DNA from 2 places in the Arthrobacter caoxuetaonis genome. Region 1 is predicted to be linked to the other one. Evidence: predicted binding sites of a transcription regulator. Region 1 holds the regulator's gene; the other holds the start of a gene.
The links. Region 1 encodes Rex, which represses fermentation and respiration genes when NADH is low (regulators of the CRP and FNR family bind a similar motif). Its sites were predicted from a motif close to CTTGTGAANNNNTTCACAAG; they were not measured.
Positions count from the first base shown of each region.

Region 2: NF551_RS01705 (queuosine precursor transporter) is a predicted target of Rex. The motif match lies at 5,944-5,963, and genes of this name have one in related genera.

Region 1 is NZ_CP099466.1:2,970,841-2,986,237, reverse strand. Features, by position in the region: gene NF551_RS13805 (potassium channel family protein) at 1-627, opposite strand, end outside; gene NF551_RS13800 (TrkH family potassium uptake protein) at 620-2,029, opposite strand; gene NF551_RS13795 (acetoin utilization protein AcuC) at 2,139-3,347, shown strand; gene NF551_RS13790 (ArsR/SmtB family transcription factor) at 3,409-3,963, shown strand; gene gdhA (NADP-specific glutamate dehydrogenase) at 4,051-5,391, shown strand; gene NF551_RS13780 (alpha-hydroxy acid oxidase) at 5,388-6,605, opposite strand; gene NF551_RS13775 (3-deoxy-7-phosphoheptulonate synthase) at 7,016-8,113, shown strand; gene NF551_RS13770 (helix-turn-helix domain-containing protein) at 8,376-8,588, shown strand; gene NF551_RS13765 (30S ribosomal protein bS22) at 8,772-8,870, shown strand; gene NF551_RS13760 (HAD family hydrolase) at 8,955-9,767, opposite strand; gene NF551_RS13755 (glutaredoxin family protein) at 9,835-10,098, shown strand; gene NF551_RS13750 (redox-sensing transcriptional repressor Rex) at 10,246-10,947, shown strand; gene NF551_RS13745 (hypothetical protein) at 10,953-11,486, opposite strand; gene NF551_RS13740 (DUF4383 domain-containing protein) at 11,906-12,733, opposite strand; gene NF551_RS13735 (YceI family protein) at 12,970-13,509, opposite strand; gene NF551_RS13730 (histidine phosphatase family protein) at 13,659-14,321, shown strand; gene NF551_RS13725 (TlpA family protein disulfide reductase) at 14,417-15,016, shown strand; gene NF551_RS13720 (cytochrome c biogenesis CcdA family protein) at 15,088-15,397, shown strand, end outside.
Region 2 is NZ_CP099466.1:345,704-361,100, forward strand. Features, by position in the region: gene NF551_RS01670 (aromatic ring-hydroxylating dioxygenase subunit alpha) at 1-431, shown strand, start outside; gene NF551_RS01675 (PDR/VanB family oxidoreductase) at 445-1,437, shown strand; gene NF551_RS01680 (MFS transporter) at 1,481-2,827, shown strand; gene NF551_RS01685 (DsbA family oxidoreductase) at 2,993-3,700, opposite strand; gene thiD (bifunctional hydroxymethylpyrimidine kinase/phosphomethylpyrimidine kinase) at 3,796-4,629, opposite strand; gene NF551_RS01695 (hypothetical protein) at 4,724-5,203, opposite strand; gene NF551_RS01700 (TetR/AcrR family transcriptional regulator) at 5,196-5,903, opposite strand; gene NF551_RS01705 (queuosine precursor transporter) at 6,127-6,858, shown strand; gene tgt (tRNA guanosine(34) transglycosylase Tgt) at 6,855-8,120, opposite strand; gene NF551_RS01715 (DUF6707 family protein) at 8,155-9,027, opposite strand; gene NF551_RS01720 (NUDIX hydrolase family protein) at 9,086-9,625, opposite strand; gene NF551_RS01725 (YdeI/OmpD-associated family protein) at 9,741-10,334, shown strand; gene NF551_RS01730 (class II glutamine amidotransferase) at 10,344-11,219, shown strand; gene NF551_RS01735 (glycoside hydrolase family 76 protein) at 11,216-12,343, opposite strand; gene NF551_RS01740 (SDR family NAD(P)-dependent oxidoreductase) at 12,487-13,263, shown strand; gene NF551_RS01745 (acyl-CoA dehydrogenase family protein) at 13,273-14,457, shown strand; gene NF551_RS01750 (hypothetical protein) at 14,550-14,996, shown strand; gene NF551_RS01755 (hypothetical protein) at 15,047-15,352, shown strand; gene NF551_RS01760 (TspO-related membrane protein) at 15,294-15,397, opposite strand, start outside.

The sequences.
Region 1 (15,397 bases):
GGAAACGATCAGCACGTCCCGGCTGGAGACCCGGGTGTCCGCCTGGGCGTAGGTGAAGTCCTCGCCCGGGGACTTCACCCCGACGATCGTGACCCCGTATTTGGACCGCACGTTGGACTCGCGCAGGGTGAATCCCTGGGTCTCCTTGGGCGGGTACATCTTGACAATTGCGAAGTCGTCGTCGAACTCGATGAAGTCCAGCATCCGGCCGCCCACCAGGTGTGCGGCCCGCTGGCCCGCATCGGCCTCCGGGTAAATCACGTGGTTGGCGCCGATCCGGGTCAGGATCTTGCCGTGGGCGGGCGTGATCGCCTTGACCCACAGGTGCTCGATGCCCAGATCCACCAGGTTCACGGTAATCAGCACGCTGGACTCGATTGACGTGCCCACGCCCACGACGGCGGCGGAGAAGTCCTGCGCGCCGAGCTGCTTCAGCGCGTCAATGTTGGTCGCATCCGCCTGGACCACGTGGGTGAGCTTTCCCGAGGCCTTCTGCACCAGGTCCGGGTCCCGCTCGATCGCCAGGACTTCCCGGCCCTGCTTCACCAGCTGCTCGGCGGTGGCAGAACCGAAGCGTCCCAGCCCAATAACCAGGACGGGGGCGTTGTGCGGCGGTCTCTCAGCCAATGATGGGCCTTTCCTCGGGGTAGTGGTACAACGGCTTGCGTTGCCGCAGCGCCAGGGCGGCGGCCAGGGTGATGGTGCCCACGCGCCCGGCGAACATCAGGCCGGCCAGGATGTACTTGCCAGACGGCGGCAGCTCGGGACTGAGCCCAACACTTAGTCCTACGGTAGCGAAGGCAGAGATCACTTCGAACAGTACCGGCTGCAGGGTTTCGTCCGTGACGACCAGCAGCCCGATGGTAGCCATCGCCACCATGGTTGCGCCCAGGATCACCACGGAAATGGCCACGCGCAGGGCACCGGCCGGGATGTTCCGTCCGAAGGCGCGGACGTCCGTGTCACCGCGGGCCTCGGCAACGATGGCCAGGAAGATCACGGCAATGGTGGTCACCTTGATGCCGCCGGCCGTCGATGCGGAGCCGCCGCCGGCGAACATCAGCATGTCCGTGATGAGAAGGGTGGAGGCGTCCTGGTCCGCCATGTCCACCAGGCTGAAGCCGCCCGAACGCATCATCACGGAGGCGAACAGGGCGTGCAGGATCTTCTCTCCGACGCCCATCCCGGCAATGGTGCGCTGGTTGAACCATTCGAAAACCGCCCAGAGCAGCGTGCCGGCAACCAACAGGATCAGTGACATCAGCACCGTGAGCTTGGTGTGCAGGTTCCAACCCCGGGCCCGCAGCCGGCTCTGCAGCAGGACCATGATGACCGGGAAGCCCAGGCTGCCAATGAAGACGCCGACCATGATCGGCACCAGGACCCACAGGTCATATTCGTACGGCACCAAACCGTCCGAGTGCGGCGTGAACCCGGCGTTGTTGAAGGAGGAGACGGCGTAAAAGACGGCGTGCCAAATCGCCTGTCCCGGTGACTCGCCCAAGATCATGAACCGGGGTGCCAGCACAGCGGCCAGCGCGAGTTCAATCAGCACCGTGGTGCTGACAACGATCCGCAGCAGGTTGCCGACCTCGCCCAGGCGGCCGGTGTTCATGCCTTCCTGTGCGATCAGCTTGCCGCGCAGGCCCAGACGCCGGTTCACGGCCAGTGCCAGCAGTGAAGCCATGGTCAGGATGCCCAGGCCGCCCACCTGGATAGCCACCAGAATGAGTACCTGGCCGAACGCGGACCAGTGGGTTGCCGTGGACACCACGGTCAGCCCGGTGACGCAGACGGCCGAAACAGCCGTGAACAACGCATCATGCAGGGCGGTGGCCTGCCCCGAGGAGGACGCCACGGGCAGTGCCAGGAGGGCCGTGAACAACAGGATGACAAGGGAAAAGACGATCAGGGCCAGCCGCGCCGGGGACGAGTTGGCCACGGCGTCTATGAAGTCCCGGGCTGCAACTACCAAGCCGAGGGGGCGGCGCAGGTTGGTCTGCCGCGTCAGCTGAGGATCGGATGCCATGGGTAGAAAAGTCCAGTTCTGTGCGCGGTGGTCCTGAATAGGTAGTAAACCACTTAACCCTGCCGCCGGCGTTGCGGGACGCGGGGGCCGCATCGCGTAGCCTGTGAGCATGACCACTTCCGGGCTGAGCCTCCCCGCGATTCCAACACGCATCGTGTGGGACGAGTCGATGATGGGCTACAACTTTGGGCCAAACCATCCCATGAGTCCGCTCCGCCTGGACCTCACTGCCCGGCTCGCGAAGGAACTGGGAATCTTCGACCTCCCGCAGGTGAGCCTGACCGATTCGTTCGTCGCAAGCGACTCCCAGCTGGCCCGGGTCCATCTGCCCGAATACGTTGCCGCCGTGCGTGACGTCAGCCGGAATCCCGGGCAGGTAAATGAACCGCTGGGACTGGGTACCGAAGACGACCCGGCCTTTGAGGGCATGCACGAAGCCAGCGCCAGGCTCTTTGGAGGATCGCTGGCAGCGGCGGAAGCGGTGCTGTCCGGCGAAGCGCTGCACGCAGTGAACTTCAGCGGAGGAATGCACCACGCCGCGGCCGGCAAGGCCTCCGGGTTCTGCATCTACAACGACGCCGCTGCCGCCGTCGACCGTTTCCTTGCTGCCGGCTATACCCGAGTCCTCTACATCGACGTCGACGCGCACCACGGTGACGGCACGCAGTCGATCTTCTGGAACGACCCGCGCGTCATGACCATTTCCCTGCACGAGACAGGGCTTTCGCTTTTCCCGGGCACGGGATTCGCCAACGAAGCCGGGGGACCGGACGCGCCGGGCACAGCGGTGAACGTGGCCCTGCCGCCGGGCACCTCGGACGCCGGCTGGCTCCGGGCCTTCCACGCCGTCGTCCCGCAGCTCACCGGTGCCTTTGAGCCGCAGGTGATCATCAGCCAGCACGGCTGCGACGGACACCGGGACGACCCGCTGTCCAACCTGCGGCTTTCCGTGGATACCCAGCGGCAGGCAGCGCTGAGCATTTCCGGGCTGGCCGACCAGTTCAGCGAAGGCCGCTGGGTAGCCACCGGCGGTGGCGGCTACAACGTTGCGAGTGTGGTTCCGCGGTCCTGGGCCCTGCTGCTGGCAGTGGCTGCGAACCACCGAATGCCGGTGACGACGCCGGTTCCGGCCGCCTGGCGCGACTACGTCCGGGAACGGCACGGCATCGATACCCCGCAGGCGATGGGGGACGGCGTGGACATGTGGTGGCGGTCCTGGGAAGTCGGCTACGACCCCAATGACGACATTGACCGGACTGTCATGGCCACCCGCAAGGAGATCTTCCCGCTCCACGGACTGGACCCCTGGTTCGACTAGTCCGCTGCACGTCCCGATGGCGGGAAGGCCGCCGGGGGCATGTACCGCTAAGGTAATGCCTATGGTCATTGACGATGTATTCGCTGTCATCGCGGAAGGCACCCGGCGTGAAATCCTCGGTGCCCTCCGTGGCGGGGACAAATCCGTTGGAACGCTGGTTGAAGAACTGGAGGTCAGCCAGCCCACGGTGTCGAAGCACCTGAAGGTCCTGCGCGAGGCCGGCCTTGTCACCATGCGCGCTGACGGCCAGCGCCGTTACTACGCGCTGAAGACGGCCCCCCTCGATGAAGTAGTACTATGGCTAAGCGCATTTGATCTGCCATCACTTACCGCCGCCCAGCCCACCACTCCGCGTCTGGCCGGCGTCGCCGCCGGGCTGGAGACAGCCGAAACACGCGGCGGCCGGTCCCTGTTTGCCGGACGCCCAGCGTCCGAGGCAGGCCGGCAAACCGCTGCCGCTGCCGTGGCAGCGCAGCTGCCGCCGGGGGCCGCCGAGCACCTTTCGGCATCCGACGCCAGCGTCCAGCAGCAGCTTGGCCGCACCGTCGGCCGCGCCGCGGAACGCGCCGCTGATCTGCTGGGTTCACTGCCCAAGTTCCGTCGCCGTCGCCCCTAGACGGCATCCCGCACCGGTCCTGGATCGCGCACAGGCACCAATCGGTCTAGCGTATTAAGCGGGAGGGGATCACCAAAGGAGCAACACATGGACGCAACTCTTACGCGCGTGCGCGACGAAGTATTCCGCCGCAATCCCGGCGAAACCGAATTCCACCAAGCGGTGGTCGAAGTCTTCGAATCCCTCGAACCGGTGCTGCGCAAGCATCCCGAGTTCGGCGAAGCCGCCATCCTGCAGCGTATCTGCGAACCCGAGCGGCAGATTATCTTCCGGGTCCCATGGGTCGACGACGCCGGACATGTGCGCATCAACCGCGGCTTCCGCGTCGAGTTCAATTCCGCGCTTGGCCCGTACAAGGGCGGGCTCCGCTTCCATCCGTCCGTCTATCTGGGCATCGTCAAGTTCCTCGGCTTCGAGCAGATCTTCAAGAACGCACTGACCGGCATGCCCATCGGCGGCGGCAAGGGCGGCTCCGACTTCGATCCCCGGGGCAAGTCCGACGCCGAAGTCATGCGGTTCTGCCAGTCCTTTATGACCGAGCTGTACCGCCACATCGGGGAATACACCGACGTCCCCGCCGGTGACATCGGGGTGGGCGGCCGGGAAATCGGTTACCTCTTTGGGCAGTACAAGCGCATTACGAACCGTTACGAGTCCGGCGTCCTCACCGGCAAGGGAGTGAGCTGGGGCGGGTCCCTGGTCCGTCCCGAAGCAACCGGCTACGGCGCGGTGATGTTCGTCGAGGAGATGCTCAAGACGCGGAGCCTCAGCCTGGACGGCCAGCGGGTCATCGTCTCCGGTTCCGGGAACGTGGCCATTAACGCCATTGCGAAGGCGCAGTCGCTGGGCGGCAAGGTCATTGCCTGCTCGGACTCCGGCGGCTATGTCGTGGACGAAGCGGGCATTGATGTTCCGCTGCTGCGCCAGATCAAGGAACACGAACGAGGCCGCATCTCCGAGTACGCAGCGCGCAGGGGCAGCGGAGTTTCCTACGTGGCCGGCGGATCCGTCTGGGACGCCGGTGCGAACGTCGCCCTTCCGTGCGCCACCCAAAACGAGCTGGGCGAACATGACGCCGCCTCGCTGGTCAAGTCGGGTGTTGTCGCCGTGGCCGAGGGAGCGAACATGCCGTGCACCCCGAAGGCAATCGAGGTGTTCCAGGAAGCGAACGTCCTCTTCGGTCCGGGCAAGGCTGCCAACGCCGGCGGCGTTGCCACGTCTGCGCTGGAAATGCAGCAGAACGCCAGCCGCGATGCCTGGTCCTTTGAACACACCGAACAGCGGCTGAGCCAAATCATGGTGAACATCCATGACCGGTGCGCGGAAACGGCGGAAGAATACGGGGCTCCCGGCAACTACGTCGTGGGCGCCAACATCGGCGGCTTCGTCAAGGTCGCCGACGCGATGCTGGCGCTCGGCGTCATCTAGTCAACCGCGGCCGCATCCAGCCCCGGGCTCCCGCTGAGAGGGGCATAGGCCGAGAGCAGCCGGACATGCTCCGGCTTGAGGTCGGCGATGCGGTCCACCCCCATGAGCGCCAGCGTGCGGGCGGCCTGGGTGGAGAGGATCTCGATGGTCCTGTCCACTCCGGCCCGCCCGCCGGCCATCAGTCCGTACAGGTAGGCGCGGCCTATCAGCGTGAAGTCGGCACCCAGGGCGAGAGCAGCGACGATGTCCCCGCCGCTCATGATCCCGGTGTCCAGGATGATGCTGGTTTTCCCCTTGAGCTCGGCAGCAATCTCGGGGAGCAGATGCAGGGGAATGGGAGCGCGGTCCAGCTGGCGTCCTCCGTGGTTGGACACAACGATGCCGTCCGCCCCGTAATCGACGGCCTTGCGGGCGTCCTCCAGGGTCTGGATCCCCTTCACCACCAGGTTCCCCTTCCAGGTCCGGCGGAGCCACTCGAGATCATCGAAGGTCAAGGTGGGGTCGAACATGGAATTGATCAGGTCCGCGACGGTGCCGGAGTACCGGTTCAGGCTGGCGAAGGACAGCGGCTCGTGCGTCAGGAAGTTGAACCACCAGGCCGGCCGGTAGGACGCATCCAGCACGGTCTTGAGTGTCAGCGCCGGAGGGATGGTCATGCCGTTGCGCACGTCGCGGAGGCGTTCACCGGCGACGGCGGTGTCCACGGTGACCATCAGCGTGTCGAATCCGGCTGCTGCCGCGCGGTCGATCAGTTCCCTGGACTTCTGCCGGTCCGTCCAGAGGTAGAGCTGGAACCAGTTACGTCCATCCGGTGCTGCCGCTGCGACGTCCTCGATGGACGCCGTGCCCATGGTGGAGAGCGTGTAAGGGATCCCTGCCGCCGCTGCAGCCTGCGATCCGGCGTATTCACCCTCCGACTGCATCATGCGTGTGAACCCCGTGGGTGCAATTCCGAAGGGAAGGGCAGAGGTGCGGCCCATCACGGTCGTGGAAAGGTCCACAGTTTCGACGTTCCGCAGTACTCCGGGCCGGAACTCGACGTTGGTGAACGCCTCCCGGGCACGCCGCAGCGTGATTTCTGATTCGGCGGCGCCGTCGGTGTAGTCAAACGGCGCCTTGGGCGTGCGCCGCTTCGCCAGGTCCCGCAGGTCCCAGATGGTGCTCGCCCGGCGCAGCTTTGCAGCTGCTCCCAGCTGAGGTTTCTTGAACTGCATCAGGGGAGCGAGGTCGTGGACGCGGGGGACACGGCGGGTCAGGGCCGGAGGTTTGTTACTCAAGGGGGCAACGCCTTTCGAAGCATTCTGCTCTGGAATCATTGAGACTACGGAGCGGCGTGCGGGCCTGACAAGGCATGTTCACGAAGCGGGCGGAGAGGCGGGCGGCAGCGTCACAATCCAGGCCGGCGGGCGCCCGGCTTGCCAAGCAGCGCGGCCTGGGCCTACCGTCTAGGCATGACTAACCGTTGGTATGCGTATTTTTCGTTGGCTCTGGAGGAGCCCGCGCGATAATTCGCTGACGCCAACCTTCAGAGCCACCAGGGCAGGGGATTATTCCCTTGCCCTTCGCCATATCCGGCGGGGTCTGAAGAGAAGTCCCGCCGGCCTCACACACGGATAACGGGACCATGAACCTCACCAGCACAAAACATTCAAACCGTACGTCGGACCTGCGGGTCAGCGAGTTCCTCCCGCTGCCGGCACCCGCCGATCTCCTGGCTGAACTGCCGCTCACCGACGAGCTTGCCGGCGTCGTGAGCCGGGGGCGCGAAGACATCCGTGCCGTACTCAACGGGGCCGATGACCGGCTCCTTGTGATCGTAGGGCCCTGCTCGATCCACGATCCGGTGGCCGGGCTGGAGTACGCTGCACGCCTTGCCGCTGCCGCCGAAGAGCACCGGTCCGATCTTCTCGTGGTGCTGCGGGCCTACTTCGAAAAGCCGCGCACCACAGTGGGATGGAAAGGGCTGATCAACGATCCCCGCCTGGACGGCAGCCATGACATCGCCACCGGGCTGTTCGCCGCGCGGCGCTTCCTCATCGCGGCTGCGGAACTCGGCCTGCCCACCGGGACAGAATTCCTGGAACCCATCAGCCCCCAGTACGTCGCCGACCTGGTGTCGTGGGGAGCAATCGGAGCCCGGACCACCGAGAGCCAGATCCACCGGCAGCTGGTCTCCGGGCTGTCCATGCCGGTCGGCTTCAAGAACGGAACCGACGGTTCGCTGCAGATCGCCGTGGACGCGTGCGATGCCGCGTCCGCTCCGCAGTCATTCCTGGGGATCGACGGCGCAGGACGGGCATCAATGGTCCGTACCGCCGGGAATCCCGACACGCACCTCATCCTCCGCGGCGGCAGCTCCGGGCCGAACTACTCCGCCCCGGATGTGCTTGCGGCATCCGAAACCCTGGCCGGCAAGGGCCTTAACCCGCGCCTAATCGTGGACGCCAGCCACGCCAACAGCGGCAAGAACCATCACCGCCAGGCAGAAGTGGCACTGGAACTGGCCGCCACGCTGGAATCCGGCCACGATGCACGGCACAGGCTCGCAGGCGTCATGCTGGAGAGCTTCCTGGTGGGCGGCGCGCAGCCGCACGACAGCGAGAACCCCCGCCCGCTGACCTACGGGCAAAGCATCACGGACAAGTGCATGGACTGGGATACGTCGGCTGTCATTCTCGAGGCGCTGGCAGCAGCCTCCCGGCGCCGTCGCACCGGAGCCTGAAGCCGTGCTGCAGTCCTGCACCGGCGCCGGCCGCGGACCGCGGGAGCAAGCGGAAGAAACATCGCGGAAAGGGACCGTCTTTCAGCGGAAAAACTTCCACTATGGTTACTTCAGCCACTAGAGTAGAGTGCTAGACGGTCATCAGATGGTCATCAAGGCGACACGCCGCCGATGTTCGACGAGACGGGATTGCGCTCCTTGCGCTTCGCCCCTCCAGTCGGACTGGACGCAAGTTGCTTCCGAACGAAGGAACAAGAGATAAATGGCAGACGAGAGCAATTTCTCGGACGTGCGGTTTCTGACGGTGTCAGAGGTCGCGGATGTCATGCGTGTGTCCAAGATGACCGTTTACCGGCTGGTGCACTCCGGAGAACTTCCGGCAGTCCGGTTCGGACGGTCCTACCGGGTTCCGGAATCTGCGGTGCAGCAGGTTCTGCGCAACGCGGTGATCGACCGCCGGACGGGCACCGCTTAGGCATCACCCGAAACGGGTGCCAGGGTGCAAACGGCGCTGTCCGGAAAGACAGCGTGGAAGCGGTACCCTGTTAAGGAACGTTTCAATCATGGCTAGTATCTGCCGGAACCGTTGACGGCGGGCCGCCCAGGCCCCCTGATCCAGGAACCGGCATGGCTCCTAATTCAAGTTTGTGAGGACTCTGTGGGTTCAGTTATTAAGAAGCGCCGCAAGCGTATGGCTAAGAAGAAGCACCGTAAGCTGCTTCGCAAGACCCGTCACCAGCGCCGCAACAAGAAGTAGATTCTTCTTTAGCGCCGCAGAAGCCCGCCGTCCGGTTCAGGACTTGGCGGGCTTCAGCTTTTTAAGACCTGCGCGGGGACGGACCTAGCGGGAACGGACCCAGGAAAAGCCGCGCCACAATCCGTAGGCTGCCCCGGCAGCCGAAGCCGTCTTAAGGCCGAGCGTGGCGGCACGGCGTCCGGACCGGAAATCATAGACGGGCCAGTTGTGATCGCGGGCGTGCCGGCGGAGGCGCGCGTCAGGATTGATCGCCACAGGATGGCCCACCAACGTCAGCAGCGGCACGTCGTTGAAGGAATCGCTGTAGGCCCAGCAGCGGGAGAGATCCAGTCCCTCCTGCTCGGCGAGGGCACGGACGCCTTCTGCCTTGGCCGGACCGTGCAGGAATTCACCGACCAGCCGGCCGGTGTAGAGGCCGTCGGCCACCTCGCTGACAGTCCCCAGGGCTCCTGTCAGTGACAGCCGGCTGGCAATCACCGATGCCACTTCCACCGGCGTTCCCGTGACCAGCCACACCGGCCGGCCCGCCTTCATATGCTGTTCGGTCAGTGCGCGGGTGCCGGGCCAGATCTTCGAAACGATCATTTCGTCGTAGACCTCTTCGCCGAGGGTACGGACGTCCTCGGCTGCCAGTCCCGTTGCGAAGGCCAGGGCTGCGTCACGGACGCTGTGAACGTCCTTGAGGTTCTCGCCCTTCAGCATGAAGCGCAGCTGCTTGTACGCGAAACCGCCGGCCTCCCGAAGGGTGAAGACCCCCCGCTGGTGCATCTTGCGCGCCACATGGAACAGGCTGGCACCGCGCATAAGGGTATTGTCGACGTCGAAAAAAGCCGCTTCTCCCGGAGTTCCTGCCGCAGCCGGATAATCGGTGGCTCGGACGGCAGTGGATCGGGGCATAGCTCGAGTCTACTGAAAAACCCGCTTGTTCCACGGACATGGGTCCGTGCAGGCTAAGTTGGAAGTCATGAATGGTGTACCAACGTCCGCGCCGGTTCCGGAGGTCCTGCTGCTGACGCGCCCGGGCTGCCACCTGTGCGAGGCGGCCCGGAAGGTTCTGGACCGGGTGTGCGGCGATTTCGGCGTTCCGTGGCAGGAACGCTCTATTGACGGTGACCCCGACTACCTTGCCCGTTTCTCCGAGGAGGTCCCGGTCCTGATGATCAACGGAATCCAGCGGGACTTCTGGCACATTGATGAAGCCCGGCTGCGCCGGCTGCTGGCGTCATAACCGGGGGAGACGGAAGAAGTCCGTGGAGGAGGAGAACACTTGGAGAGCCCCGAGGAGCGGCCCTAGAGTGGGCAAGTACCGGACGGAGGTCCGCGGGCGCCGCTGCGGGGCCCTGAGCAACGAAAGCGGCAGAGGTGAGTACCAGGGATGAGTGACCCGGCAAGCCGTCAGCCGTCCGGCCACGGGCGGCACATCCCAGCGGCGTCGCTGGCGCGCCTCACCGTATACCTGCGTGTGCTGGGGACCATGATGACCGAGGGAATCGAGCGGGTATCCTCCGAGGAGCTGGCGGAGGCCGCGGGAGTCAACTCACCAAAACTCCGCAAGGACCTCTCCTATCTGGGCTCCTACGGCACACGCGGCGTGGGCTACGACGTCCCGTACCTCAGCGGCCAGATTGCTGCGGCCCTGGGCCTGACGCTGGACTGGCGCGTCGCCATCGTGGGGGCCGGGCATTTGGGGCGGGCGCTGGCAGGCTACCCCGGGTTCGGGTCGCGGGGATTCGAGGTCGTGGCCCTGTTCGACGCTGACCAGATGACCGTGGGCCAGGAAGTCGGCTGGTTGCGGATCAGCCCGGTCGATGCCATGGAAGCCGTGCTCGAAAAGACCAGGGCCAACATGGCCGTCCTGGCTGTCCCGGCAGACGTGGCGCAGCAGATGTGCGACCGTCTCATTGCAGCCGGGATCACAAGCATCCTCAGCTTCGCCCCGGTGGTGCTGCAGGCTCCGCCCGAAATCCAGATCCGCAAGGTGGACATGGCCACCGAACTGCAGATCCTTGCCTACCATGCCCAGCGCGCCCAGGTGGCGGCCCTTGCGACCGACGCCCAGGCCCGGTTGATGCGCTGAGAAGTTCAGCTTCCCAAAGTGCGGGCCCGGCCCCTCGCGAAATACCTCGCGGTGCCAGGCAGGAAAGACAGTGCCAGCCCGGTGCCGGCGATCAGTGCGGCCGCCACATGCTGTTCCGCGTGGTTCAGGACGCCGAAGAAGAGAGCTGCGGCTACCAGTGCGGCGCAGCACACCCGCGCCCAATTCCGGCCATCGCGGATTACTGAGGCCAGGAAGAAGCAGGCCCCAAAAGTCACGGCGGTCATGGCCACATCCGCAACCCTGGCGAGGACCAGCAGGGTGTCAGCCGGGACGCCAAGTTCCAGGAGCTGTGCCGTAGCTTCCGGTACTCCGCGACCAGGGTCCATGGCCGCACGGAAACCGGCCACCAGGACCACCACACCGGCTGCGAAGATCAGCAAGGCACCCGCATTGACCGCCAGCGGAGCGCGGCGGGGGGTTTTCCGGCTGGAAAGGCGAGGGGGCGGAACCGGCTGGGGAACGGGCGCCCGTTCGGGCCGGGGCGGCAGCTTGGCAGCGGGCTGGGGTGAAGTACGCATCGCTGGACGCTCGCCGCCGGCGAGTGCAGCGCCTGCGGCTGCGCCGCTCGCCGGTGGTGCTGCCGGTGCAGTCTCCGGTGCAGGGGCTGCTGCCGGTGCAGGCGCATCCGGTGTTTCCGGAGCGGAATCGCGCTCCGGCCACCCTGTCCGGGATGGCCGTACCGCCAGGCGGTGGAACCCAAGGTTCCGGACTGGTAAATGGAAGTGGCGGGAAAGAAACGTGGAACCGGCTTGCGGGGAATTGGGGGCTTCGGGAGGTGGGGTCATAGTCGTCGCCGCCTTCAAGAGACCGGAAAACAGTACTCCTACCGGGAGGTTGTCAGCTCCCTGTAGGGCAGCTAACGCTACGCCCAGGACCTGCTGCTGTGACCATCATTAGGGTGAACCGGTGCCGGAGCAGCCAAGATTTATGCCACCGGCTAGTACGGGCGGTAAGGGTTGTAATCGTGCCGCTGGAAGTAGGGATTGCTCGGCTTCAGGTAGAGCATCACGATCCCGGCTATCCCGGCCAGTGTGGCGACCAGGGACAGCAGCCCCAGCGGTGAGGCGAAGTAGGTCGGAAGGGACACCAGCAGCCCGAAAACCGAGAAAGCAGCGAAGACGGTGCCCACGATCCGGGCCCAATTGTGTCCGCGTCGAACGAAGAATGCGATCAGCACGTACATGCCCAGGCCGATCAGCCCCACCAGCACCGAGAAGGTGATCAGGAAGCCGCTGGCATCCTGCAGATCTATGTCACTGTCCCGCAGCATCTGCGTCTGTTCGGGGGAGAGCAGGTTCGGCAGGTTCAGGGACGTCAGCAGGTTGCTGATGAAGGACAGGACGCCGGCCGCGATGATGAGCCAGAAGCCAAGCTCAACCTCACGCGGCGCAGGACCCTTGGAGGACCCTGTTCCAGCAGGCGAGGGGTAGCCCGAAGGCTGGGCAGCCTGATATCCGTAGGGTCCCTGGCCATACTGCGGCTGGCCAGGTGCCTGCCCATATTGGCTGGGCTGCCCGTACTGCCCCGGCTGCCCGTACTGCCCTGCCTGCCCGTACTGCCCCGGCTGTCCGCCCTGCGGGGCGGCTGGGCCAGCCTGACCGTCTTCCTGCCCGGCATGGGGCGGAGCGGACGGCTGTTCCGGCTTGCTGTACTGCCCGTAGCGGGGCTGCTGGCGCTCTTGTTCGCCTTCCACCGCGGAGTCCGGCGGGGGAGTTTCCCGCGGAGCGTCGGGATCGCTGGGGTCAGGGATGTTTGGAGTGGTCATGGGGCCCGCCTGCCGTTTGGTGCCTGCCGGCGGGTGCCGGCAGGCAAGTGTGCCCATCTGCGAAGTCAGGTGACAAGTCTATCGCCGGGGCACTGGCGCGGCACCGGCGCGGACACACTCTCCGGTCGTGGGCGGGGAAACTGTGGATTAAACAAGCGTGGACCGGAACACCCGTCGGGGGTTCCGGTCCACGGCTCCTGCACTGGGACTAAGTGACTGGGGCTAAGTGACTGGGACTAAGCGGCGACGAACGCAGCGTCGACGTTGATGGTTACCTTGTCGCCCACCAGTACGCCGCCGGTCTCCAGGGCAGCGTTCCACGTCAGGCCGAATTCCTTGCGGCTGATCGAGGTGGTTGCGGAGAATCCGGCGCGGGTGGCGCCGAAGGGGTCAACGGCCACACCGTTGAATTCGACGTCCAGGGTCACGGGGCGGGTGGTGCCTTTGATGGTCAGATCGCCCGTGAGCTTGTAGCTTTCGCCCGAGCCTTCCACGTTGGTGGCGGTGAACGTGAGTTCGGGGAACTGCTCGGCGTCGAAGAAGTCCGGGCCCTTGACATGGGCGTCGCGGTTGGCGTCGTTGGAGTTGAAGGACGAGGAATCGATCGTGGCGGAGATCTTGGAGCCGGCAAGGGACTCGCCGACTTCGAGGACAGCCGAGACCTTGTCGAAATTGCCGCGGACCTTGCTGATGCCGGCGTGCCGGACGGTGAAGCCGACTTCGCTGTGGGAAGCGTCGAGGTTCCAGGTGCCTGCGTTAAGTCCGGTAGGGATCATGGTGGGGTAACTCCTGTCGTGGATCACCGGGCGGCGGTCGCCTGCCCGGCTATTAGATGCAATTGCATTGAGTCTTACACATAAAACTCAAAGGTTCAACTGTTTGTGAAGATTTAATCTTCACCGGCGTGTCTGCGAGACTTGGAATCATGTCGCGTGCCTCGATCCACCTCGTCCGCCATGGAGAAGTCTTTAACCCGGACGGTGTCCTTTACGGGCGCCTGCCCGAGTTTCACCTCTCAGATCTGGGCCAGGAGATGGCCCGCCGCGTCGCCTCCCACTTCCAGTCGCAGAAGAACGACGGCGCCAAGCTGGTGCACCTGGTTGCCTCACCGCTGACCAGGGCGCAGGAAACGGCCGCACCCATCGCAGCTGCCCTGGGCCTGGAAATCGAGACGGACGAGCGGATCCTCGAAGCCGAAAACCGTTTTGAAGGACTCTCTGGAGTGAAGAGCCGGCTGCGCAGCCCGCGCTACTGGCCGCTGCTCCGGAATCCCATGAAGCCTTCCTGGGGTGAGCCCTATGTCCAGCAGGTGGACCGCGTCATGGCTGCCGTGCAGGACGCCCGGGTCCGGGCACTGGAAACAGGCGGCGACGGCGCCGAAGCCGTCCTCGTGAGCCATCAGCTGCCGATTTGGGTCACCAGGCTTGCCGCTGAGGGGCGGCGGCTGTGGCATGACCCGCGGAACAGGGAATGCACACTGACCTCCGTAACCACCCTGGATTTCGAGGGCGACGTGTTGTCCGGCGTTCGTTATGCGGAGCCCTCCGCGGACCTGCTGCCCGGGGCAGCGAACATCCCCGGCGCATAATACAATTACTACGCGTTGTAGAAGTGGCCCTCCCCTGCCGCGATGAAAGCTGGAAATCCGTGAAGAAACCTCAGAGCGACAACCAGTCCGATGCCATGCACCGCAGGTCCTTCCTGCGGATTGGTGCCGGGCTGGCCGTAGGCGTGCCCCTGGCCGCCGCCCTGGCCGGATGCACGGTTGAGGACCCGCTTGCCGCCCAGGCCAAAGCCGGAGACAACAAGAACTACATCGCCGGCGACGGGTCCGTCACGGAATACGCAGTCTCCGAACGCGGTGAGCCCGTTAAACTGTCCGGAACCCTTTTTGACGGCACTACGGTGACCAACGCGGACTGGGCGGGCGACGTCGTCGTCCTTAATTTCTGGTACGCAGCCTGTGCGCCGTGCCGCAAGGAAGCTCCTGACCTCGTGGAACTGCATGAGCAGTTCTCGCCCGAAGGCGCCCGGTTCTACGGCGTGAATATCCGCGACGAGGCCAAGACGGCGGAAGCCTTTGAACGGAACTTCGCCATTCCCTACCCCAGTTTCGAGGACCGCAACGGGGACGTGCTGCTCGCGATGACGGGCTTCGTACCGCCGCAGGCTGTGCCGACAACGCTGGTGCTTGACCGTGAAGGCCGGGTCGCTGCGCGGATCCTGGGCCTGGCTGAAAAGGGAACGCTCAAGACCCTGATCAGCGACGCGCTGGCTGCGTAGCCGTGCCGCCCCTGCTTCCCGCCGCGCTGCCGGCCGCCAACGTCTTCGCGGAAACGATCCTTAACGGGTCGATGCTGCTGGCCATCCCGGTGGCGATCCTCGCCGGCCTGGTTTCCTTTCTTTCCCCCTGCGTGCTGCCGCTCGTGCCCGGATACCTGGGATACGTGACGGGGCTGACGGGCATTGACCTGGAAAAGCAGCGCCGGGGGCGGATGCTGACGGGCATTGCACTCTTTATCCTGGGGTTCTCCGTGGTTTTTGTCGCCATCGGAGCCGGGATCGGACAGCTCGGGGCATGGCTGCGCGGGCCGGACCAGGCCTGGATTCCGCAGGTCCTGGGCGTGCTGATCATCCTGATGGGCGTGATCTTCATGGGTGGGC
Region 2 (15,397 bases), 930 kb from region 1:
TCCCCGGCTTTGAAGGAAAGGTGGACCGCTGGCAGATTATCCACTACTACTTCCCGTCAACCATCTGCATTGACGTAGGCGTTGCCGAAGCCGGTACCGGAGCTCCGGAAGGTGACAGGTCCCGGGGCGTCAACGGTTACGTCATGAACACCATCACGCCGGAGTCGGAACGTTCCTCGCACTACTTCTGGGCTTTCATGCGCAACTACAGGCTGGACAGCCAGCTCATCACCACGCAGCTGCGCAACGGGGTCCACGGCGTCTTCGGCGAAGACGAGGCGATGCTGCAGGCACAGCAGGCCGCCATCGACGCCAACCCGGACTACGAGTTCTACAGCCTGAACATCGACGCCGGCGGCATGTGGGTCCGGCGCCTGCTGGAGCGAGCGCTGGAAGCCGAAGGCCGCTTGGCCGCGGCTCCCGGCGCCTGAGAGGGCAGTACCTGTGGCTGACTCCAATTCCCAGGTTTGGCAGCGCGGAACGGTGCACTCCGCCGAGGAGATCGCTGCCGGGATCCGGCGGATCGTCCTGCGCCCCGAGAAGCCCCATGCCGTCCGGCCCGGCGAGCATATAGATGTCCGGGTCCTGATCGGCGGTTCTGCCTCGATCCGTTCCTACTCCGTGGTCGATGCCAGTCCGGACGGTTCAGAGCTGGCGATCAGCGTGTTCCTCAGCCCCACAACCAGGGGCGGGTCCGCGTTCATGCATCAGCTGATGCCCGGAGACGTGCTGGAGATGACGCAGCCGCTGCAGAATTTCCCGCTGCGGGTCGGCGCTCCCAGCTACGTCCTGCTGGCCGGCGGCATCGGGATCACGGCCATCCTCGGAATGGCGGCACTGCTTCGGCGCCTGGGAGCGACCTACCGGCTGGTCTATGCCGCCCGGTCGCGCAAAGCCATGGCGTATGCCGGCGAGCTCGCCGCACTTCACGGTGAGCAGCTGGAGATCCATTTGGACGATGAAGGCACTTCCCTTGATGCGCGTGCCCTGGTGGACAGTGTGCCCGAATCGGCGGAGCTCTACATGTGCGGTCCTATCCGGCTCATGGACGCCGTGCGGCGCTCCTGGATTGAACGCGGACTGGCTCTTCCAAACCTGCGCTACGAGACGTTCGGCAACAGCGGTTGGTTCGAGGCTGAGCCGTTCACCGTGCGCGTTCCCCGCCTGGGGGTCCAGGCAACCGTCCACTCGGACGAATCAATGCTCGAAGCGCTCGAGCGTACCGGCCTGGACATGATGTTCGACTGCCGCAAGGGTGAATGCGGCCTGTGCCAGGTCCGCATCCTGGATCTGGACGGGCGCGTCGACCACCGGGACGTCTTCTATTCCGACCGGCAGAAAGAACCCAACACCAAGATGTGCTGCTGTGTCTCCCGCGCCGTCGCTGACGAAGAGCGCACTTCGACGCCGGCGACCGTCACCATCGACATTTCCTGAAAGGTCCACAGTGGACATCCGCAACAAAATAGATACTTCCAAAATGTCGCCGTACCAATGGGTGATCGTCGCCCTGGCCGCATTCCTCAACGCCCTGGACGGCTACGACGTCCTGGCCATGGCGTTTACTGCAACTTCCGTGACCGAGGAATTCGGGTTGACCGGATCCCAGCTGGGCTGGCTCCTCAGCTCCGGGCTGATCGGCATGGCGGTCGGAGCCCTGGCCTTCGGTCCCTTCGCTGACCGGTTTGGGCGCCGCCGGATGCTGATGGCGGCGCTGACCGTGAATGCCCTTGGCCTCTTCCTGTCCGCGGTCGCCGGCTCCGCACTGGAACTGGGGATGTGGCGCATTGTCACCGGTCTGGGCGTCGGCGGGATCCTGGCCACCGTCACGGTGCTCACCAGCGAGTACTCCAACAACCGCTACCGCGGTATGGCCGTGAGCATTTACACCGCCGGCTACGGCCTCGGTGCCACCCTGGGCGGAATGGGCGCCACCGCACTCATCCCGGCCTTCGGCTGGCGGTCGGTCTTCCTCACCGGCGGGCTGCTGACCGTCATCTCCATTGTCCTGGTGCTCCTGCTGGTGCCGGAATCCGTGGACTACCTCCGTACCAGGCGGCCTGCGAACGCCCAGCGGGAGCTCGCGCGGATCGTCCGGCGGCTGCGGATCCAGGGGCCGGTGGAACTTGGCAGCGCACCGGAGACGAACGGGCCGCAGAAGAGCAGTGTGGGGCAGCTCCTTGGCCGCCGCTACCGGTCAACGACCCTGCTGCTGTGGTGTTCCTTCTTCCTGATCATGTTCGGCTTCTACTTCGCCAACTCCTGGACGCCCCGGCTCCTCGTGGAATCGGGCATGAGCGAGCAGCAGGGAATCATCGGCGGCCTGATGCTGACCATGGGCGGGACGTTCGGTTCGCTGCTCTACGGGGCCCTCACCACCAAGTGGAATTCCCGGCTGACCCTGATCGCCTTCACCGTGCTGTCCGCCGCAACGCTGGTGCTGTTCATTACCACCACCTCGATCCCGGCGCTGGCATTCTCGGCAGGCGTGCTGGTCGGCATGCTCATCAACGGCTGTATCGCCGGCCTCTACACGGTGACTCCGCAGGCCTATGACTCGTCGGTGCGTACCACCGGCGTTGGCTGGGGCATTGGTGTCGGACGCGTCGGCGCCATTCTCGCGCCCATCCTGGTGGGTGCGCTGCTCGACGCAGGATGGACGCCCACGGCTCTGTATATGGGCGTTTCCGCAGTCGTGGTGTTCGCCGCGCTGGCCCTGTTCAAGCTTCGTCTTGGAGCGGGTGCCCCGCCCGAAGCGGTGCCGGGCTCAGGAGCCCTGCCGGAGCGGCAGCCCGAATCCGAACCGGCCGGCCAGGCGGGACGCTAGCTGTACTGAGACACCACGTTAGTTACACATGAATAGGGTGAAGACCTCTTGGGTTTGGCGGTTACCACGCACAGCCGGACCCGAGAGGTCTTCATGTCCCACGGTAATGCCCGTCTGGCTCCGGCCGGACGAATGATCCTGGTCGCGGGGACATGATCCAGACAGCTAGCAGCCGCTGCCGTCCACGGCGCAGGCTCCGCCTTCGGAAACGACGGGCTGGAGCGGCTGGTGGCTTTCCGCCCACGCCTGGGTGAGCGCCTGGGAGAATACCTCTTCCGGCTGTGCGCCGGAGATTCCATACTTCCGGTCCAGCACGAAGAAGGGCACACCGCTGACGCCGAGCGCACGGCCTTCGGCAATGTCTGCGTTGACCGAATCTGTGTATTCGGTACCGGAAAGGACTTCCCGCACGGTGTCCGGATCCAGGCCGGCATCGGCGCCGATCCCGGCCAGTACGTCGTGGCTGGAAATATCCTGGCCCTGCTCGAAGTGCGCCGCGAGGAGGGCTTCCTTCACCGCCGCTGCGGTCTGGGCCCCGCGCAGATCCCGGGCAAGATGGATGAGCCGGTGCGCGGTGAACGTATTGGCGACTTTCAGGTCGCCAAAGCGGTAGTCCAGGCCCACGCCGGCGGCCTGCTCAGTGACGTGCTGCAGCATCCCGGACACCTGCGCGGGATCCATTCCCTTGACCTTGCTCAGGTACTCGACCTCCGAGCCTTCGAATCGCTCCGGCAGGCTGGGGTCCAGCTGGTAGCTGCGCCAGCGGACTTCCACCTCCGGGGCATGCTCGAAGCGGGACAGGGCAGCTTCAAAGCGCCGCTTGCCAATGAAACACCAGGGACATCCGATATCGGACCAAATTTCTACCAGCACATTTCCGGCAACAACTGCGTCAAGGATTTCTATTCCCGGAACCAAAGGGTCAGCGGCGCCGGGACGGCACCGCTGACCCTTTCGTTTCCGGGGAATTAGAGGGCAGGGCCGCTGCCCGCGCCGCCCTGCCAGAGGGCATCAAACGGCGTGTTGGAAGAGACGCGGTTGCGGATGCCTTCGGTGACGAATGCCTTGGCCGTGCGGGCCGCCTCCAGGGGTGAGGCACCCTTGGCGAGCTCGGCAGTAATGGCGGCGGCAAGGGTGCAGCCGGCACCGCTGACAGCAACGTCGCCAACCTTCGGTGCGCGCAGCACCTCCATGGTCTGGCCGTCAAAGAAGACGTCGACGGCGTCGTCGCCTTCCAGCCGTACTCCGCCCTTGGCGAGGACGACGGCGCCGGAGGCCTCATGGATGCGGCGGGCGGCTTCCTTGAGGTCCTCGACGGACTCGATGGAGTCCATCCCGGAAAGGGACATGGACTCGAAATGGTTCGGGGTGACAAACGTAGCCAGCGGCAGGATCTGTGCCTTCAACGCCTGGTCGGTGTCCAGGGCGGCACCGGGTTCCTGGCCCTTGCAGATGAGGACGGGGTCCAGGACGATGTTCTGCCACTCCTGGCTCTGCAGTGCCTTGGCGACGGTGTCGATGGTGGCCGGGGTGCCCAGCATGCCGATCTTGACGGTGCCGAGGTCGTAGGCCGTCTGGATCGCTTCGAGCTGGTCGGCGATGACCTGGGCATCAACCGGGACGAAGCGGTGGTTCCAGTTGTCCTTGGGGTCGAAGGAGACAATGCAGGTCAGGGCCGCAATCCCGTAGGTACCCAGTTCCTGGAAGGTCTTGAGGTCCGCCTGTGCGCCCGCTCCGCCGGTGGCTTCCGAGCCGGCGATGGTGAGCGTGACGGAAGGTGCCGTTTGTGTGTTGAAAGACATGGCTCCATCTTCTACCTAAAAAGGCGCGGCCCGCCACCTTAAGGCGCTGCTGCCGTCGACTGTGTCAGGCGGGCTGTGCACGGCACGAAGCGGTCTAGAAACGGACATCCATGAGGCGCCAGACGGCCAGCCTGCCCAGGGCCGAGGAGACGCCTATCGCCAGGGCCATCAGCAAAGGCACACCAACCGCCCCGGCGATGAGGCCGATCACGAGCCACGCCAGCAGTGTGGGAACGAGGAAGAACGCCAGGACATGCAGCCACTGGTTTGGGACGCCGCGCAGGAGCAGTCCCAGCACGAGGCCCACCGGAGCGGCAGTGACGAGCCCGATTCCGGCTGCATAGAAGGCGGCAATGATGATGATCCAGAGGTAACCCCAGAAGTCCCGCGACGTTCCCCAGCCGATGCCTACGGTGGCCATCACCGCGACGAGCAGGCAGGCGATGGCATAGCCGGTCATGAACGCAGTGGGTCCGAAGGTGACGCGGGGTGCCGGGACAAGGCCTCCGGTACCGGAGGAGGGACTGCTGGCACGGGCCGGATCGACGTCGTCGTCGCCCGCAGTTTCAGTCATGGACTCTTGCTCCTCGCAGCAGCTTGACGACATCTTCCACGATATTCCGGACAACCGGTAGGCGGGAGAGGATCACCAGCTTTGCCACGAGGGGAGCGGTGTTGTTTACCAGGCGCCGCGAGCGGGCCTGGCCGGGGGAAGAATCGTAGACCCAGAAGAGCGTGAGCCCCATATGGACCAGCCAGAGCAGGTCCGGCAAATCGTCCCGGATGGCCAGCGGAGGCTGCGGCCGGGCTGCTTGGACGGCCTGGCGGTAAACGGCGATGGACTTGCCGCGGCCAACCTGTGCGGCGTCCTGGGGAAGGTCCGCCGCAGGATTGGATGAGGAGTGGACCGGATACCGGCTGGTCCGGGGCACCGGGAGCGCGGCGGTCTTGAGGAACTGGTGTCCAAGCGAGTGGTACGGGCCAAGGACATCGAGGTTGGCCTGCAGGATGACACGGAGGTGCTCGCCAAGGTTGTGCCCAGCGCGCAGCAGGGGAAGGGCGCGGGAACGGTGCTCATCCTGCAGGGAGCGGTACAGCTCTCCGACCAGTGATTCCTTGGAGGGGAAGTAGTAGTACGCGTTTCCCACGGAGACGCCGGCCGCTTCCGCAATGCCGCGCATGGTGGTGCGTTCGTAGCCCTGCGTACGGAAGAGTGCGGTCGCTGTTTCAACCAGCCGTTGCCGGGTGGTTTCGCTCTTTGCCCCGGCGGCCATTGAACTCCTGTTCCATCACTCTGCCGATCATTAGACCACACTTTTGAACACGTTCAAAAGTGTGGCTGAGCGGCTGCAAACAAGGCAGTGCCGGGGAGAGGAGGAGTACAAGGCCGTACCGTGGCAGAATTGACGCTGGTCTTATGACCGCCCGGGACAGCGGGCAAGTGCTAATACAGCGGGGCGAAAGCCTTGGCGAACCACTAACCGAACGGGATTACCCATGTCTTCACCTACCCCGGACGCTGCCGTCACGGCTCCGCCGGCACCGAGCTACGCTTCGCGCGGAAGCTCCCATTACGACCTGATCCTCACCCTGATGTGCGTAGTGATCATCATTTCCAACATCGGGGCGTCGAAGGGCGTTGTCCTGGGCCCTGTGTTCGGCGACTTCAGCATCATCACCGACGGCGGTTTCTTCCTCTTCCCGCTGGCCTACATCCTGGGCGACGTCATCAGCGAGGTCTACGGCTTCAAGGCCGCCCGGCGGGCCATCTACATGGGCTTTGCCATGGCCGCCTTCGCCGTGCTGGCGTTCGCCGTCATCATCGCGCTTCCGGGGTTCGACGACGGCTACGGCCTCGAGAAGCAGGCCGCGCTGGAAGCGGCACTGGGGCCGGTATGGCAGATCGTGGTGGCTTCGCTGCTGGGCTTTTTGGCCGGGCAGCTGCTCAACTCCCTGGTCCTGACCCGGATGAAGGCGCGTTTCCGTGAGCGAGCCCTGGCGGGACGGCTCATGGCTTCCACCGGAGCCGGTGAGTTCGCGGACACCCTGATTTTCTGCGCCATTGCCGCACCGGTTATCGGCATTGCCGACGCCGGACAGTTCGTGAACTACGTGATCTTCGGCTTCGTCTACAAGACCGCGGTGGAGTTCCTGTTTGTGCCGGTCACCTCAGCCGTGATCAAGGCGATCAAGAAGCGCGAGCCGACGTACGGCCAGGCCAGCGCCTAGCTGTAGTACCGGCCCAGCACCTGCTCCTTGAACTCGAAGAACGTTCCGTCTTCAAGGGCCAGGCGTGCGTCGTCGACCAGCTTCACTGTAAAGCGCTCGTTGTGGATGGAGATCAGCGTGTGGCTGACCATCTCATTGGCCTTGAAAAGGTGCTGGATGTAGGCACGGGAGTAGTTGGCGCAGGCGTAGCAGTCGCAGCCGTCCACCAGCGGCCCGAAGTCCCGCTTGAACTTGGCGTTGGAGAGGTTTTTCCGGCCGTACGGCGTGTAGAACGCCGAGTTGCGGGCCACCCGGGTGGGGGAAACGCAGTCGAAGGTGTCGGCGCCGTTCTCGATCGCGGTGAAAATGTCATCCGGTTCGGAGATGCCCAGCAGGTGCCGCGGCTTGTCTTCGGGCAGCTCTTCGCTGCACCAGCGCACGATCGTGCCGAGGTTTTCCTTCTCGAGGGCTCCGCCGATGCCGAAGCCGTCGAACTCCATGGCGCCCAGGTCGCGGGACGCTTTGCGGCGCAGGTCCTCATACTGGGCTCCCTGCAGCACGCCGAACAGCGCCTGGTAGGGGCGGTGTGAGCGCTCGGCCGTGAGCCGCTGGTGTTCCGTAATGCAGCGCTCAGCCCAGAGCCGGGTGCGTTCCAGGGACCGTTCTTGGTAGCCGCGGGAGTTCAGCAGGGTGGTCAGCTCGTCGAACGCGAACATGATGTCGGCGCCGAGCTGGTGCTGGACCTGCATCGAGATTTCGGGAGTGAAGCGGTGCTTGTCCCCGTTGAGGTGGGACTTGAACCAGACGCCGTCGTCATCGATGTGCGCCAGCCGCTCCTTGCCGGGCGCGACGTCGTCGTCCGCTCCGGTGGCATGCGTGGTGCCGTCAGCGTTCATGTTGATGACCTTCTTGAACCCGGCGCCCAGGCTCATGACCTGGAATCCGCCCGAATCCGTGAAGGTAGGGCCGGGCCAGTTCATGAACTTCCCCAGGCCGCCTGCTTCATCCAGGATGTCGGCTCCGGGCTGAAGGTACAGGTGATAGGCGTTGGCCAGGACGGCCTGCGCACCAAGCTCGGCTACGGACTCGGGCAGCACGGCCTTAACGGTGGCTTTGGTGCCGACGGCGATGAACGCGGGAGTCTGGATCTCGCCGTGCGGGGTGCTGATGACGCCGGTGCGGCCCTGGAACTCACCGCCGTTCTCCTGGACGCGGGACGCGGAATCGGGCGTGGTTTCGCGCAGGCGCTTACCGAGGGAAAAGGAAAAACCAGTGGTGGACACCCTCTTATTTTGCCTTACTGGAGGGGTCCTTCGGTTAGAGGTCCAGGTTCAGGCCCCGGATGGCACTGAGCTCGGTACGGATCCGGCGCTGGAGTTCGGCGTCGGTATAGGCCTGTGAGCCGCCGTGGGCGCGCAGGTACAGCAAAGTGTTCAGGCGCAGGATCCGCCAATCGCGTTCGCTGTGCTCGTCGCCGGACTCAGCGGCCCGCTGCACTTCCCGGTCGTAGAGGTTGGGTTCGTTCAGCTGCCGCTGCAGCAGTTCCGCGGAGAGCTTGGCCTTAAGCGGATCCGACTCCGCGTGGTCTCCGGCGCGGACTGCCTGCGCGAAGGCCGCCGACGCGTCGGAGTCGCCGGCCTCATGGGTGATCTGTGCGGCCAGCGCCAGCGCCCCCTGGATCCAATTCCAGCGCCCGTAGTTGCCGTCAAAGCCCAGGCCCGTGATCAGGCCGCAGACCGCCAAGGCGTTCTCCGCATCACCGAGATCCACGTACAGGGTGTGGGCCAGGTCCCGGACGTCCTGCAGGTTGCTGCCGGCCTTGACGTTCAGTCCGCGGGCCAGCCGGGTGACCAGTTCCTTCACTGCCCGGTCCTCCGGGTGGGCGGCCTCGGCAGCCGCCAGGACGGCGGCGTAGGTCTCCTCATCCGTTGGGATGCTGCGGATTGCTTCGGAAGCATTCTTTTCCGGAGCCGGTGCGGCGACACGGACGGCCGAACCGTACGCGATACGCAGCGATTCCCCGTCCTCCAGCTCGGCGACAACCAGTGCCGGGGTGCCAAGGTCATCCTCTTCGACCCGGACAGACGCCAGCGGTGCCAGAGTCAGCTCATCCAGGACCAGCCTCTGTCCGGGGACGAGGAGCTCGGCATTGACCCGGAAGGCATAGATCTCCGGCGCACTCTCTGGCATGGCTGTTCCTTCGCGTTAGGACACTCGGACCAAAAGTATATAAAGACTTGGTAACGCCCTAGCGTCCCCAGCCCGCTGAGGCCAGGGCCTGGCGCAGCAGGTCTCCGCGCCCGCCGGCGAACTCTGAGTAGACGGCAGGGCTCAGGGCTTCTTCCGGAGTCAGCCAGGACAGCTCCAGGGCGTCCTGGCGGGGATCACATTCGCCGGTCACCGGGATGAGGTACGCCAGCGCGACGGCGTGCTGGCGTTCGTCGGTCAGCCCGGTCTGGGAGGGGGAGGGGAAGTACTCGGCGACGGTGAACGGAACCAGGCTGGGCGGCAGCTGGGGCAGTGCCAGCGGTCCGAGGTCCTTCTCCAAATGCCGCAGCAGCGCCGCGCGGATGGTTTCGCGGTACATCACGCGCCCCGAAACGAAGGAGCGCACCATCCGGCCTTCCGGTGTGGCCTGGAGCAGCAGTCCCACTTCGGTGACGTAGCCCAGCGGATCGCACCGGACCGGGACGGCCTCGACGTAGACCATCGGGAGCCGCTGCCGTGCTTCGTGCAGGTCCTCCTCCGAAAGCCAGCCGGGATACGGGTCAGGAGTGCGAACGTTCATAGGAGTGTTCTACCCCAAAGCGGGAGTACTAGTCATTTGACGCGCTCGGCTTCGGCCAAGGGCTGAATGGTCCCTGACCTTCCGGCTGCTAAACGCGGAGCCTACGCTTAAGCGCATGAAGACAGAGCTGCCGGAACTGTTGCTTCCGGATGCTGCGGCGTGGCGGGAATGGCTGGAAGAACACCATCTCCTTTCGGCAGGGGTCTGGCTGGTCATAGGCAAGCGGGGCGGAAACGTCACGGCCCTGACCTATCAGAGCGCGCTCGACGAGGCGCTGTGCTTCGGCTGGATCGACGGGCAGGCGGCCCGCCGGGACGCCGAAAGCTACCGGCAGCGCTACACGCGGCGGGGGCCGAAGAGCATGTGGTCCCTGCGCAATGTGGGGCACATCGGGCGGCTCGAGGCAGCGGGACGGATGCACCCGGCCGGGCGCGACGCCGTGGAATCGGCGAAGGCAGACGGGCGCTGGGATGCAGCCTATGCCGGCCCCGCCAGCATGGAGATTCCCGCAGATCTCCTGGAAGCCATCGCCCAAGACGCGCAGGCGCAGGCCATGTTTGACGTCCTTTCCTCCCAGAACCGGTTTGCGCTGGGCTACCGGCTGGGCATGCTCAAGACCCGCGAAGCGCGGGAACGCAACATCGCCCGTTTTGTGCAGATGCTGGGCCGCCGTGAAACGTTCTATCCGCAGAAGCAGTTTCCCGACTAGGAGTCCACCATGTGCCGGCTATTTGGAATGCATGCAGGCCTTTCCCCGGTGACGGCAACTTTCTGGCTGCTTACTGCCCCGGACAGCCTGGCTGAGCAGAGCCGCCGGATGGCCGACGGCTTTGGGATCGGGGTGTTCCAAGGGAAAAAGCCCGTGGTGGACAAGGCGCCCATCGCAGCCTACGAGGATGCGGCCTATGCGTCGGCAGCCCGCACGCTTAAAGCCGAAACGTTCGTAGCGCATGTCCGCTACGCCAGCACGGGAGGAGCCGCGCTGGTCAACACGCACCCCTTCCTGCAGGACAACCGGCTGCTGGCGCACAACGGAGTGGTTCAGGACCTCGGCGCACTGGATGACCGGCTCCGCCAGCTTGAGGTGATGGACCTCGTGCAGGGCCAGACTGACAGCGAACGGGTCTTCGCCCTGATCACCGGGATCGCCCGGGAGAACGGCGGAGACATGGGCCAGGCGATTGCCAGGGCCCTGACGTGGATTGCGGAGAACCTGCACTTGTACGCCGTGAACCTGGTCATCACCACGCCGGAGGAACTGTATGCGGTGCGGTATCCGGATACCCACCCCTTGTACGTGCTGCAGGAAAGCGGAGATGGCCCGCACGAGGCCAAGCGTTCGTCACGGATCAGCGTGAAGAGCGACGAGTTGGAGCAGGAAAACAGGCCCTCGGTCATGATCGCGACGGAGCGGATGGATAAGAACCCGAACTGGCGGTTGATGGACTCCGGAGAGGTGCTGAGGGTCGGCCGGAACCTCGCGGTCGAGCGCTCGTTCCCGCTCCCTGATCACCCCCGGCACCTGCTGAAGCTCGCAGACCTGGACCCGGTTGCCGCCGCTTCCCAGCACCCCCGGAAAGCAGGCAGGCCTTAGCTTTCTTCCCGAACTCCCCGGACCGCTTCCACGCGCACCACACGGACGGCGGCCTCCATGACCATCCAGGCCTGCAGCTGCGTGGAAAGTTCGACGGCGCCCCCCGGGGGATAGCTTTCATCAGCGGATTTGCGCGGATCAGGCGAAAAAACGGGCAGCCCGTTGCGGGTGGCACGGCCCTGCCACAGCCGCTCCGCCAACGTGGTGACTAGGCTGCCCGCGAGCTGCCGTGCCGATTCATCCAGCGTCGGCGCCGCCGCTGCCTCTGCGAGATACCGGCAGAGGATTCCCGTGAAGAGTCCGCCGTCCCCGCTGTTGTGGGTGCGCAGTACCGGGCCGCCGCCGTCGTCCTGGGCCAGATGCGCCGCAGTCCCACGGACCAGGTCCGCCGCCCGCTCCAGGTTCGCGGCCCCGCCCAGTTCCAGCAGTGCACCGAGAACGGGACCCTGGTTGTAGGTATACAAGGCAGTTTCGACGCTCACCTGCCCGCCGGAACGCCGGACGCCGTCGAAATAGAGCCCGGTGTCCTGGTCCAGCAGGGTCTTGCCCAGCCAGTCGATGAGGTTCTGGGCGCGTTCCCGGTCTCCGCTGCGCGCAAAGTACAGTGCCGCCGGAGCCGTTGCGGGAGTGTTCTTGAAGTTGCGGCTGCGGTTCCAATAAAGACCGCCGCCGAATTCCGGTGTGTGCGCAGACCGCAGCGCCGAGCCGAGGGTGTCCCGGAGCCGCTGGTGGCGCGGCTTGGGCCCGCGCGGGGGACCGGGCAGGGAATCCAGACGCAGGGCAGCGAGCACCAGCCAGGCCATGTCGTCATAGAAGTGGTTGGTCCAGCGGCCGTAGTTGCGCAGGCGGATGGTGCGGACCAAGGTGTCCGCCAGGTCAATCGGGTCCATATCGGCCAGCCGGGTGCGGTTGCGCAGGCCGGTATCCACCAGGAGATCGGCATAGTGCGCCTGCCACCAGTAATGCCACGGTGATGATCCGCGCGGCAGCGGCTGGGGTGCGCGGACGGCGGCAAGATGCGTGCCGGGAATGCCGAACAGCCTGCCGCCAAACGCAGTGGTCACCATGTGGGCTGCCGTGTCGGCTCTCAGCTCCGCGGACCGGAGCATGTGTGGGGATGGCATGCGAACCACCCTAGACCCGGCGCGGACGCACGGACACCGTGCCGGGACATCCGATCCCCACGCGCCGGGATGCGGTGTGCCCCCGGTCACAGTAGGCTCAGTGGACCGCGTACAGACCCGCCCCCACCATCCCAGGAGGACAAATGCAGTTATCCGGCGCTTCGGCCCTAGTCACAGGAGCAGCTTCGGGGTTGGGGCGGGCCACTGCACGCCGGTTGCTCGACGCCGGTGCCGAGGTGGTCCTGGTGGACCTGCCGCAGTCCGGCGGGCTGGCGTACGCCGGCGAGCTGGGGGACAACGCACATTTCGTGCCCGGTGATGTCACGGACCCGGAGCAGATGCAGGGCGCCGTCGAGGCCGCCATGGCCGCTGCGCCGCTGCGCGTGGCAGTGAACTGCGCCGGCATCGGCACCCCGGGCAAGGTCCTGGGCCGGAACGGGGTGCTGCCCCTGGAGGATTTCACCCGGGTCATCCAGGTCAACCTGGTCGGCACCTTCAATGTCACCCGGCTGGCCGCTGCCGCCATGGCGGAAACAGAACCGGTGACGGACGACGGCGGGACAGCCGAGCGCGGCGTCATCGTCAACACGGCGTCGGTGGCGGCCTTCGACGGGCAGATCGGCCAGCCGGCCTACTCCGCGTCCAAGGGCGGAGTTGCTGCCATGACCCTGCCGCTGGCCCGGGAGCTGGCCCGGCACCTGGTCCGTGTGGTGACAATCGCGCCGGGGATCTTTGAAACACCCATGGTGGCGGGCCTGCCGCAGGACGCGCAGGACTCGCTCGCCGCGCAGATCCCGCATCCCTCGCGCCTGGGGCGGCCGGATGAGTACGCCTCGCTGGTGGAACACATCATCGGCAATTCGATGCTGAACGGGGAAACCATCCGCCTGGACGGGGCCATCCGGATGGGACCGAAGTAGGGCGTGCAGATGCTCCCCGACGCTGACTTTCTCCAGTTCGAACACCTGCTCAGCGACGCGGAAGCCGCCAAACTGGCTGAACTGCGCGCCTTCCTGGCGGCCGAGGTCACCCCTCACGCCACACGGTGGTGGAATGAAGCGCACTTCCCGGTTGAGCTGCTGCCCGGGCTCGCCTCGCTGGGACTTTCCACCCCGGTCCAGCGCGGCTACAGTCCGCTCTTCGCCGGCCTGGTGATTGCCGAGATGACACGCGCCGATACGTCCATCGCCACCTTCTTCATGGTGCACCACGACCTGTTTGTGGAAGGCCTGCACGCCTTCGGATCCGAGGAGCAGCGCTCGCGGCTCCTCGCGGATGCGCAGGCCCTGAAGATCACCGGGGCTTTCGCACTGACGGAACCGGACCACGGCTCCGACGTCGCCGGCGGCATGGCCACCACGGCGGTGCGCGACGGCGGCACCTGGGTCCTGAACGGGACCAAGCGCTGGATCGGCAACGGCACGTTCTGCGACTGGATGCTGCTCTGGGCCAGGGAACCGGCAACCGGGGAGGTGCGGGGGTTCCTGCTGGATGCCTCCCTGCCGGGAATCAAGCGCAGCCGCATCGAGAACAAGACGGCCCTGCGCACCGTGCAGAATGCGGACATCGAGCTCACCGAGGTCCGGGTCGCCGAAGAGGACCGGCTCGCCGGGATCGACAGTTTCGATGACACCAAGCACCTGCTGCGCGGCTCACGGATCATGGTGGGGTGGCAGGCCGTAGGGCAGCAGCTGGCGGCGTTCGACGTCGCCCGTGCCTACGCCGTCGAACGCCTGCAGTTTGGCCGGCCGCTCGCGGGATTCCAGCTGGTGCAGGAACAGCTGGTGCGGATGCTGGGCAACACCGTGGCCTCAACCGGGATGCTGGCCAGGGTCAGCGACCTGGAACAGGGCGGCTACGGCGGACTCTCCGGGAGTGGATACACCCGCGGGGATATGGCGCGCGCGGCACTGGCCAAGTCCTATGCGAGCAGGCTGATGCGGGAAACCGTCTCCCTGGGCCGGGGGCTGCTGGGCGGGAACGGGATCGTCACCGACTACCGGATGGCCAAGATCTTCGCCGACGCCGAGGCCATCTATACCTACGAGGGTTCCTACGAGATCAACACCCTGATCACCGGACGTGAGATCACCGGAGTCTCGGCGCTGCGCTAAGGGCCGCCGGGTGCGGCCAAGTGGTGCACCCGGTCAGTAATCAGTAGGCTTAGTTTTGAGGTGCACGTTCCGATCGAAAGGTGAAGCTGCAGATGACTGAACAGAACCCGGACCACAGCGACAACCCTGCCCTGGCCGATGATCTGGCTGAGGTGGTAACACCTGATGAGCTGAGCGTCGTATCCGGCGAGGAGCTCCTGGACGAAGACGAGCTCATGGACGCGGAGGACCTGACCTATCCAGGTGCTGCCGAAGACAACCCCGATGCCTGGCAGGATGACCCCCTGGTCAACGAGGAACCGCTGGCGGGCCAGCCCGGCGAAATGTCGGACCAGACGCTGCGCGACGAGACGCGCGAAGAGCGCTACGAAGAGGGTGACTCGCAGGTTCCGCCCGAAGAACCGACCATTGGCGAGGCAGCCCGCGACGTTGACTTCGGAGACCCGACCGCAGATCCCCTGGATGACGGCAGCGACGATCCGGCCCATGCCGGCGGCGACCCGCTCTCCTCCTTCAATCCCGATGACGAGGCCCTCTAAGGGCGGGCACGCGGCAAAGCCCTCCCGCCGCACCCGGCTAACGTTGGAGGATGCCTTCCTTCCGTGTCCAGCTGAACATCCTCGGGCTGCGCCCCGGAAATGCTCCGGAGGCGGTGATGGACGCCGCCGTGGAGGCGCTGGAGGCGAGCCACCATGTGGAGGCCAACCAGCTGGACATCGTCTCGGGTGTTCCCCGGATTACCCTCCGGATCATGGTCCCCGCCAACGAGTACGGCGTGGAAAATTCACAGGCCCGCCGCGCGGCAATGAACATGCGCCACGCGGTGGAACAAGTGGCTAAGTGTGAGCAGCTTCGGGTTCTTCGGCGGCAGCGCGGGCGCTGGCTTCCGCTGTGAGCCATTCGCGCTGCGCCCTCCTGCTCGCGTGATCGACCTGATGGC